3 regions of the Variovorax humicola genome follow, and region 3 is predicted to be linked to each of the others. Evidence: predicted binding sites of a transcription regulator. Region 3 holds the regulator's gene; each other region holds the start of a gene.

Region 1 (3,272 bases), on a different contig from region 3:
CAAGCAACGCATCGTCTGGCTGCGCAGGTTGCGGGCCTGGGGCCGCGCAGCGGTTTGACCGCTGCATCGCCACCGGCCCTTCCTCGATGGTCCGCTGACTACCGCTTCGCCTCGCGCGTCGTGCGTGCGGACAACCGTCCCATCAAGGCCCTCGACCTTGGCAGGTCCCGAAGCAACGGCGGCACCGACAGGCCCAGCAGCAGGGCCGCGACCGGCACCACGAAGACGAAACCCATGTGCTTGAAACCGAGCGCGCCGGTGATGCCGCCCAGCACGAACATCGCGACCAGGCCACCGCAAACGGCCATGCGTTCGCGGCTGCGCCGCACCTGCAGCAAGGTCGGCGCCTTGCCGCTTCGAGACCAGTAGAACAGCTTGCCCAGTTCCATGCCGAGGTCGGTGACGTTGCCCGTCATGTGCGTGGTGCGCACGCTGCCGCCGGAAGTCTTGGAGCCGACGGCGTTCTGCAGTCCCATGATGAAGGACAGCAGCAGCACGGTGAGCGGAACGGCGAAGGGCGTCGACCAAGTGAGCGTGATCGCCCCGGCCAACCCGAACGGAAACATGAGCCCGGCCTCCAGCAGCAAGGGCAGGGCATAGACGCTGTGCAGGCGATGCGCGCGGCTCCAGTTCACCAGCACCGCGCAAGTGCCGGCACCGGAGATGAATGCAAGGATGGCCCCCAAGGCGTTCAGCACCAGCGTCATGTGGCCCAGGACCAGGCTGTCCGCCACCTGCGAGGCGAATCCGGTCATGTGCGAGGTGTACATGCCAAGCACCAGGAAGCCGCCCGCGTTGACCGCCCCGGCATTGAAGGCGAGCAGCAATCCGAGGCCGACGTTCGTCGAGGGCGCGCGATGTCGGTTGGTGAGCAGGAAGAGGCGGCGCATCGGGCTCGGCCGAGGCCTCAGGCGCCGGCCGCCGCTGCGCCGCGCACCAGCAGTACCGGCACTGGCGCCAGGCGCAACACGGCTTCCGCGCCGCTGCCGAGGAGCATGCGTCCGACGCCTTTGCGGCCGTGGGTGCCGAGCACGATGACGTCAGCGGGCCATACGCTGGCCTGCGCCGCGACCAGTTCCGCCATCTTGCCGGAGAAGCCGTCGTGCAGTACCGACTCGGCCTCGACACCCGCGGACTGCGCCTTGTCCTTTCCGTCCTTCAGCACCTTGGCGCCGTATTCGCGCATCGCCTCGACCCATCGGCCCTGGTGGCTGTCGTACGCGTCCATGGCATGTGCCATCGACATGTCGCCAATCGAATGAAACAGGCGCAGGCGTCCTTTGGTCAGGCCAGCGAGCTTGATGGCCTCTTCGAGGCCGCGCAGCGAGGTTTCGCTTCCGTCGAGCGGAACGAGTATGTTCTGGTACATGGCAGCTCCGTTCTGGTGCAAGGTTGCTTTGAGCCAGTGTGGCGGTGCACCCGGCCAGGCGCCTTGATGTGGCGCAAGCCGTTTCCTTTCCTTGCGCGATGTCAACGCGCCGGGGCAGGCGGTCGGCCATGCTGGGCGGATCGAGGAAGGCGTTTCGCATGAACCCCACTGAATGCACGCCGGTCGAATCCCGGCTGGCTCCGACCGGACTCACCGATGCGCAGGCGGCCAAGCGCTTGCGAAGCGCCGGTCCCAATGTCCTGCCGACCGCGGGCCGCAAGGGCCTGGCGCGCATCGCCTGGGAGGCGCTCACCCAGCCGATGTTCCTCCTGCTGCTGACCACCGCCGGCGTCTACGCGGTACTGGGTGCGCTGGGCGATGCGGCGATGTTGCTGGTGTCGGTGCTGCTGGTGGGCGGCTTGTCGATCTACCAGCAGCAGCGCACGGAACGCGCGATTGATGCGCTCAAGGACCTGTCGAGCCCGCGTTGCGCGGTGGTGCGCGAAGGCCGCACGCTGCGCATCGCCAGCCGGGACCTCGTGCCCGGAGACCGGCTCATCGTCAACGAGGGAGACCGGCTGGCCGCCGATGCGCAGGTGCTGGAATCCAACGCCATCCAGGTGGACGAATCGCTGCTCACCGGCGAATCGGTGCCGGTCGCGAAGTCGCCAGGGGGAGGCGATGCCAATGCGCTGCTGCATGCGGGCAGCCTGGTGGTGCAGGGCGACGGCGTCGCACTCGTGACGTCCACCGGCGCCTCCACGGCGTTGGGGCGCATCGGCGGCTCGCTGGCGCAGATCAAGGCGCGCCCCGGCCGCTTGCAGCAGGAACTCAAGCGCCTGGTGCAGAGCGTAGCCCTGCTGGCGATGTTCACCTGCATCTTTGCTGCCAGCCTGTTCGCCTGGCGCGAAGGCTCGTGGACCGCGGGGCTGCTGGTCGGCCTCACCCTGGCGATGTCACTGATTCCGGAGGAGTTCGCCGTGGTCTGGACCGTGATGCTTGCGCTCGGCGCGTGGCGGCTCGCAGGCTCGCAAGTGCTGACGCGGCAGCCGCAGGCCATCGAGGCGCTGGGCACCACCACGGTGCTGTGCGTGGACAAGACCGGCACGCTCACGCGCAATCAGATGGCGCTCGCGGCCTTGCACGACGGCACGGCGTCGCTGCGCCTGCGCACGGACGCAGACGCGCCGCCGCAATTCCATCGCCTGCTCGCGGGCGCCATGCAGGCCAGCGTACGCGACGGCGTGGAGCCGATGGACCGCGCGATATTCCGCTCCGCGGACCAGGCGGGGGTCCCCCCGGTCGCCGGATGGGAGGCGGGTGCGCGCCGGGGCGTGCGCGAGGGAGCGCCCTACGTGGTGCAGTGGTGGCGCGAATCCGGCGGATCTCAACGCCAGCGCGTTGCCGTGAAGGGCGCGGCGGAGGCATTGCTGGCGCGTTGCGATGCCGACGCGGATGTCCTGAAGGAATTGCATGCGCAGGCAGAGCGATGGAGTGCCTCGGGTTTGCGGGTCCTCGCCGTGGCCGAAGGATTCACCGATGCCAGGTGTGACGATGCGGCGCTCCCCGACGGCCTGCGCCTGGCGCCGCTGGGGCTGCTGGGCTTCATGGACCCGCTGCGCGACGAAGTGCCTCGGGCCGTCGAGGAATGCCGGCAGGCCGGCGTGCGCGTAATCATGATCACCGGCGATGCGCCGCGCACCGCGGATGCGATCGCACGGCTCGCGGGCCTGGTTGGCGGCGACGATCCGCCCGCCGTGACAGGGGCCGAACTGGCCCGCATGCGCGATGCGGAACTGCGCGAATGCCTGCGCCGCGTCCGCGTGTTCGCACGGATGGACCCGGCGCAGAAGCTGCGCATCGTGCATGCGTTGCAGGACGCCGGCGAGGTCGTCGCGATGAC
Region 2 (3,272 bases), on a different contig from region 3:
CTCCACGAGCAGGAGGTTGCGGAATTCATTGCCGTCGCGGAAGTAGGCGAGCGCGTCTTCGTCGCGGCCAAGGCCTTCTTCCTCGCCCGCCAGGGTCAGCCACATCCGCGACTGTCCCAGCAAGTCGAGCGCCACGTTGGTCAGCGCAAGATCTTCCTCCAGCGCCGGCCCATGGCCGCACCAGGCGGCCAGTTGCTGCGACAGCACCAGGCAGTTGTCGCCCATGCGCAGCAGGTATTCGAGTTTCGCGTTCATGTCAGTTGCTCCACCGCGCTTCGCGCGACCCGCGGCAGATGAAACTGGCGCCGCCAAATACCAGGGATACCACCAGGGATACCGCGGAACCGGCTTCGCCGTGCCGCTGGTATCGGTCCCTCGAGGGGGAGGCGCCGCAGGCGCTTCGGGGGTGTTTCATTTCTAGATGTGCTCCACGCCATCGGGCATGGGAAAGAACGTCGGATGGCGATACACCTTGCTCTGCGCCGCGTCGAACAGCGCCTCCTTGTCGCCGGGGCTGCTGGCCAGCACGTCGGCCGCACGCACGACCCAGATGCTCACGCCTTCGTTGCGCCGCGTGTAGACATCACGCGCATGCTGTACGGCGCTGGCGCCATCCACTGCATGCAGGCTGCCCACATGCTTGTGCGCGAGGCCGTGCTGGCTGCGAATGAAGATTTCCCACAGGGGCCATTCGCGTCGGGTTTTTTGCTCGGGGTTCATGTCATGCCACCTTCAGTTCGTCGGGTTGTTCCTGCTGGTCCGCGTAGGCCTGCATCGCTTCGCGAAACCAGGCGCCTTCGTCCCATGCCTTGTTGCGCGCTGCCAGGCGCTCCTGGTTGCATGGTCCCTTGCCGCGCACCACGTTGAAAAAATCTTCCCAGTCGATGGGGCCGTAGTCGTAGTGGCCGCGTTCCTCGTTCCACCTCAGGTCGGCGTCGGGAATCGTCAGGCCGAGGAACTCGGCTTGCGGCACGGTCTGGTCGATGAACTTCTGGCGCAGCGCATCGTTGGTCTGCGACTTGATCTTCCAGGCCATCGACTGCGCGCTGTTCACCGACTGGTCATCGGCCGGGCCATGCATGGCGATGGAAGGCCACCACCAGCGGTTGAGCGCGTCCTGCGCCATCGCCTTCTGCGCCGGCGTGCCGCGGCACAGCGTGTGCATGATCTCGAAGCCCTGGCGCTGATGGAACGATTCCTCCTTGCACACCCGCACCATGGCGCGCGCATACGGCCCGTAGGAGCAGCGGCAGATCGGCACCTGGTTCACGATCGCCGAGCCATCGACCAGCCAGCCGATGGCGCCGATGTCGGCCCAGGTCAGTGTGGGGTAGTTGAAGATGCTCGAGTACTTGGCCTTGCCCGACAGCAGGTCGAGGTAAGTCTGGTCGCGCGTCACGCCGAGCGTCTCGACCGCGCTGTACAAGTACAGGCCGTGGCCCGCTTCATCCTGCACCTTGGCCATGAGGATGGCCTTGCGTTGCAGCGTGGGCGCCCGCGTGATCCAGTTGGCTTCGGGCAGCATGCCGACGTATTCGGAATGCGCGTGTTGCGAGATCTGCCGGATCAGCGTCTTGCGATAACCCTCAGGCATCCAATCCTTGGGTTCGACCTTGATGCTGGCGTCGATCCGCTCCTGAAATGCGCGCTCCTGCGGCGACATTTCATCCAGCGTCTTGACCGCCTGTGCACCCGTCTCGACGAGTTGTGCGTACATGCATGTCTCCATTCATCGTGTCGTTGACGAGGATCAATCCCTCGAACTGAAATGAATGGTAGTGATACAAAAGGACTCATACAATCGAATGATGTGTATCATTTCCGGAGCACGCCATGCCATCGGCAACGCTTGAAGGGAAGATCTCGCCCAGCGTTGCGAGGCTTCGGCGCGGGCTCGTGATGCGTGCCAACTCGGTGCTGATCACCATCTACGGCGACGCGATCGCACCGCGGCGCCAGTCGGTCTGGCTGGGCAGTTTGATCAGCCTGGCGGAGCCGTTCGGCATCTCGTCGCGGCTGGTGCGCACCAGTGCATTCCGCCTCACCGCGGATGATTGGTTCAGCGCCACGCGCATCGGGCGACGCAGCTACTACGGTTTGTCGGATGTGGGCCTGTTGCGTGTGCGGCATGCCGACCGGCGCATCTACGAGTTCAACCTCCCCACATGGGACGGCCGATGGACGCTGGTGCTGCTGGAAGCCGGCATGCGCGCCAGCATGCGCCAGCACCTGAAGCGCGAACTGCTGTGGGAAAGCTTCGGCCAGTTGTCCCCCGGCATCTTTGCGCACCCGCATGTGGACCACCAATCGCTGCAGGAAATACTGCGAGCCGCCAAGGCCGAAGGGCACGTTGCCGTGCTGAGCGCGCAGAGCCTCGACGACTACGGCCGCAAGCCGCTGCAGGCGCTGATGCACGACACCTTCAAGCTCGCCAAGGTGGAGCAGGCATGGCAGCAATTCATCACCCGCTTCGCGCCTGCTGTCGCGCTGCTGGATTCATTGACGCAGGCTGAAGCCTTCTTCCTGCGCACCTTGCTGATCCACGAATACCGCCGGGTCTTGCTGCGCGATCCCAACCTGCCGGCGGCCTTGCTGCCCGACGATTGGCCCGGCCTGCGCGCACGCGAATTGTGCGAATTGCTCTATCGCAAGCTGCTGGTCGGCAGTGAGCAGTTCCTCGTCGCCCACATGGAAACCACCGACGGGCCGCTCAGCAAGACGCCGAGGGAAATCAGCCGGCGTCTGACGAGCGCTTGACCACGGAAGCAGGCGCCAGGTGACGGCGCTGGTCGTAGGTCGGCTGCGGCGGCAGATCCTTCAGGTGCGCCGTGTCGGCCCAATCGAGGATCTCGATGCGCGTTGGATGCGCCGCATCGGCCAGCCGAACGCGGTTGAACCCGGCGTTGGGAATGTCGCTCTGCCGCGGCCCGCTCAGGCTCATGCCCTTGGCGGTGCGCCACACCATGTCGAGCACGCCGCCATGCGTCACCACCAGCACGTTCTGGCCGGCATGCGTCGTCGCGATTCGCCGCAGCGCCTCGATGATCCGCGCATGAAATACGAGTGCCGATTCGCCTTCGGGCATCGAATGCTCTTCGCGAAATTCGAGCCACTGCTCCCACGCGCGCGGATGCAGCGCGCGAATCTCATCTGCGCGCAGACCCTCGGCCACGCCGAAGTGCTGCTCGCGCAATCCGACGGTCGTGACGATCGGCAGCTTGAGTTGCTGCGCGGCCGGCGCCGCCGTTTGCTGTGCGCGCATCAGGTCGCTG
Region 3 (3,272 bases):
CGCATAGAGGGCGATGCGGTCGGGCCGCAACTCCGCGACCTGATCGAGCGTGCGCTCGAACGACTCCACGGTCTGAAGCGGCAAGCCATAGATCAGGTCGATATTGACCGACTTGAAGCCCAGTTGCCGCGCTATCGACATGAGCTCGAAGACCTGCGCGGCCGGCTGGACGCGATGGATCGCCTTTTGCACCTCGGGGTCGAAATCCTGCACGCCGAAGCTCAAGCGGTTGAAGCCCAGCGCCGACAGGCTCGCAAGTCGCTCGGCGTCGACGGTGCGCGGGTCGATCTCGATGGACCGCTCGCAATCCGGCGTGAAGGTGAAGGCACCCTGCAGCATGTCCATCAGCCGGGCCAGTTGCGCGTCGTCGAGAAAGGTCGGCGAGCCGCCGCCCAGGTGCAATTGACTCACCAGCGCGCCGCGGCCCAGTTGCGCCGTCTGCAGTTCGATTTCACGCGCCAGGTAGTCGAGGTACTCTGCCGCCCGCTCGTGATGGCGCGTCACGATCTTGTTGCAGGCGCAGAAGTAGCACAGCGACTCGCAGAACGGCACGTGGACATAGAGCGACAAGGGCAGCGCACGGGCGCCGGCACTGCGGCGCTGGCGCAATGCCTGCGCGTAGTCCGCCGCGTCGAAGGCCTCGACGAATCGATCGGCCGTGGGGTAGGAGGTGTAGCGCGGACCGGCGATCTCGAAGCGCCGCAGCATTGCGACCGAGGGCAGCAATTGGGGAACGTGCGACTCGGCGGGTGGGCAGATGAAAGACATCGTGTGACTCGCGCATTGCATTGAAGGAAATTCAATGTGCCCTGGATGTCGGTTGCATGCCTTGACCTGCATCAAGCCGATCGCAGGTAGTGCCCGCCAGAATTTGCGCAATCGACAAAGACTGCCCATGACCATCACCCACAACATCAAGGTCGCCTGCTCCAACTGCAATCTGCGAGAGCTCTGCATGCCCGCCGGGCTGGAGCCCGACGAACTCCTGCGCATCGATGGCCTGGTCAAGACGCGGCGCAAGCTGCGCCGGCGCGAGACGCTGTTCCACAACGGCGAGCGCTTCACCGCGCTGTATGCCATTCGCACGGGCGTGTTCAAGACCCGCGTGGCCAGCGACGACGGCCGCGACCAGGTCACCGGTTTCCAGATGGCCGGGGAGATCATGGGCCTGGACGGCATCGTCAACGAGCATCACAACTGCGATGCGGTTGCGCTCGAGGATTCGGAGGTCTGCGTCATCCCCTTCGAGCGCGTCGAAGCGCTGTCGCGCGAAGTGCCGGCGCTGCAGCGCCACGTGCACCGGATCATGAGCCGCGAGATCGTGCGCGAGAACGGCGTGATGCTGCTGCTCGGCAGCATGCGCGCGGAGGAGCGGCTCGCCGCCTTCCTGCTCAACCTCGTGCAGAGATTGCACGCGCGCGGCTTCTCGCGCTCCGAGGTGATCCTGCGCATGACGCGCGAGGAGATCGGCAGCTATCTCGGCCTGAAGCTGGAAACCATCAGCCGGACGCTGTCGAAGTTCGTGGAGGACGGCATCGTCGAGGTACAGCACCGCAACCTGCGCATCCTCGATTCGCAGGCCCTGCAGCGCATCGTCAATCCGCCCGGGCGTTGATGCGGCGCAGCGTGCCTTCGTCCTCGGGCGGCACCGTGGCCAGCGCCAGCGTGAGCGCACACGAGGCCGCGGACATCGCCCAGAAGACAAGGAAGCTCGTGGTGTAGATCGCCTGCCGCGAATAACCCAGGCCTTCCGCTCCCCATCGCAGATCCGAAGGGTCGACAAGGGCGAACACCACCACTTCCATGAGGCTCGCCAGCAGGAAGGCGGGCCACAGGATCGAGATCCACTTGCGCGCGCTCATGGCTTGGCGATGCGCGATGGCACCGGAATGTCCCCGGCCGGCGTCATCGCATGATTGCGGGCCGTCTGCGCCGGCATCAAACCCTTGTCGGCCAGGGTACGGTTGATCTCGACGCCCTTGCGGTAGTAGTCCTCCTCGACCACCGAGTCGCTGGTGTGAATGGCAATCCAGGCGGAGCCAACGCTCGCGATGACCACGGCCGCCGGCAGGCCGATGACCAGCCATACCAGCGGGAAGCGCCACCACGGTAGCGAGGTGGATGGTTCGGTCGCTGTCGTCATGCTTTGTCCTTTCGGGTTCATCGGGGCACCAGGAACACGGCCTTCTCGGAAACATGGGCGCGTCCATCCGCGGAGCGCACTTCGAAGTGCACCGTGTGCGATCCGGCCGGGGCCTTGTCGGCGGGCAACTGCAGGCGGACCGCCACCCAGCGCGACTGGGCCGACTCCACTTCCACGACTTCGGCGGATGCCACGTGCAGCCCATCCAGCCCGTTGGCCTCGATGCGGTAGGTCTGCTGCTCTTCGGTGGCGTTCATGATCTGCAGGCGATAGACGTTCTCGAGTTGGCCGCCCTCGACGATGCGGGCCAACGCGCCGCGGTCGCGCACGACATCGACCTTCAGCGGCATCCGCAGCACCAGGCTCGCGAGCAGGCCGATGCCGAGGACCAGCAGCACGCCGCCATAGATCAACACACGCGGGCGGAACACCCGGCGCCAGACCTGCGCCGACGACCATCCGTTCGCCAGCCCGTTCTCGGTCGCGTATCGGATCAGCCCGCGCGGCAGGGCCATGCGGTCCATCACGGTGTTGCAGCCGTCGACGCACAGCCCGCAGCCGATGCATTCGTACTGCAGCCCTTCGCGGATGTCGATGCCGGTCGGGCAGACCTGCACGCACAGCGAGCAGTCGATGCAGTCGCCCAATCCCAGCGCCCTTCCCTCCTGCCCCTTGGCGCGGACGCCGCGAGGCTCGCCGCGTGCGAGGTCATAGCTGACGATCAGGGTGTCGCGATCGAACATCGCGCTCTGGAACCTCGCATAGGGGCACATGTACTTGCACACCTGCTCGCGCATGAAGCCGGCATTGCCGTAGGTCGCGAAGCCATAGAAGATGACCCAGAACACCTCCCACGAGCCCATGCGCGTCTGCAGGAATTCCAGGCCGAGTTCACGGATCGGCGTGAAGTAGCCGACGAAGGTGAAGCCGGTCCACATCGCGATGCAAAGCCATACGACGTGCTTGAACCACTTCTTCACCAACTTCTCCAGCGAGAAAGGTTCGCCGTCGAGCCGCATGCGCGCGATGCGGTTGCCCTCGACCTTCTGCTCGACCCACATGAACATTTCCGTGTAGACCGTCTGCGGGCAGGTGTAGCCGCACCACAGCCGGCCCGCCACCGCGGTGA

The links. Region 3 encodes FNR, which switches genes on or off when oxygen is low (the NO sensors DNR and NnrR bind a similar motif). Its sites were predicted from a motif close to TTGATNNNNATCAA; they were not measured.
Region 1: a site for FNR is predicted at 1,433-1,446, ahead of WKW80_RS31695 (universal stress protein). Genes of this name have one in related genera too.
Region 2: a site for FNR is predicted at 1,741-1,754, ahead of paaA (1,2-phenylacetyl-CoA epoxidase subunit PaaA). Genes of this name have one in related genera too.

What each region holds. Positions count from the first base shown of each region.
Region 1 covers NZ_JBBKZV010000036.1:2,728-5,999, forward strand. Annotated here, with positions in the region: gene WKW80_RS31685 (NAD(P)H-dependent oxidoreductase) at 1-58, shown strand, start outside; gene WKW80_RS31690 (YoaK family protein) at 99-890, opposite strand; gene WKW80_RS31695 (universal stress protein) at 908-1,369, opposite strand; gene WKW80_RS31700 (cation-translocating P-type ATPase) at 1,528-3,272, shown strand, end outside.
Region 2 covers NZ_JBBKZV010000015.1:51,247-54,518, forward strand. Annotated here, with positions in the region: gene paaC (1,2-phenylacetyl-CoA epoxidase subunit PaaC) at 1-255, opposite strand, end outside; gene paaB (1,2-phenylacetyl-CoA epoxidase subunit PaaB) at 418-720, opposite strand; gene paaA (1,2-phenylacetyl-CoA epoxidase subunit PaaA) at 722-1,717, opposite strand; gene paaX (phenylacetic acid degradation operon negative regulatory protein PaaX) at 1,834-2,757, shown strand; gene WKW80_RS21765 (histidine phosphatase family protein) at 2,732-3,272, opposite strand, start outside.
Region 3 covers NZ_JBBKZV010000028.1:60,497-63,768, reverse strand. Annotated here, with positions in the region: gene hemN (oxygen-independent coproporphyrinogen III oxidase) at 1-768, opposite strand, end outside; gene fnr (fumarate/nitrate reduction transcriptional regulator Fnr) at 896-1,615, shown strand; gene WKW80_RS29085 (hypothetical protein) at 1,596-1,862, opposite strand; gene WKW80_RS29080 (FixH family protein) at 1,859-2,143, opposite strand; gene ccoG (cytochrome c oxidase accessory protein CcoG) at 2,161-3,272, opposite strand, start outside.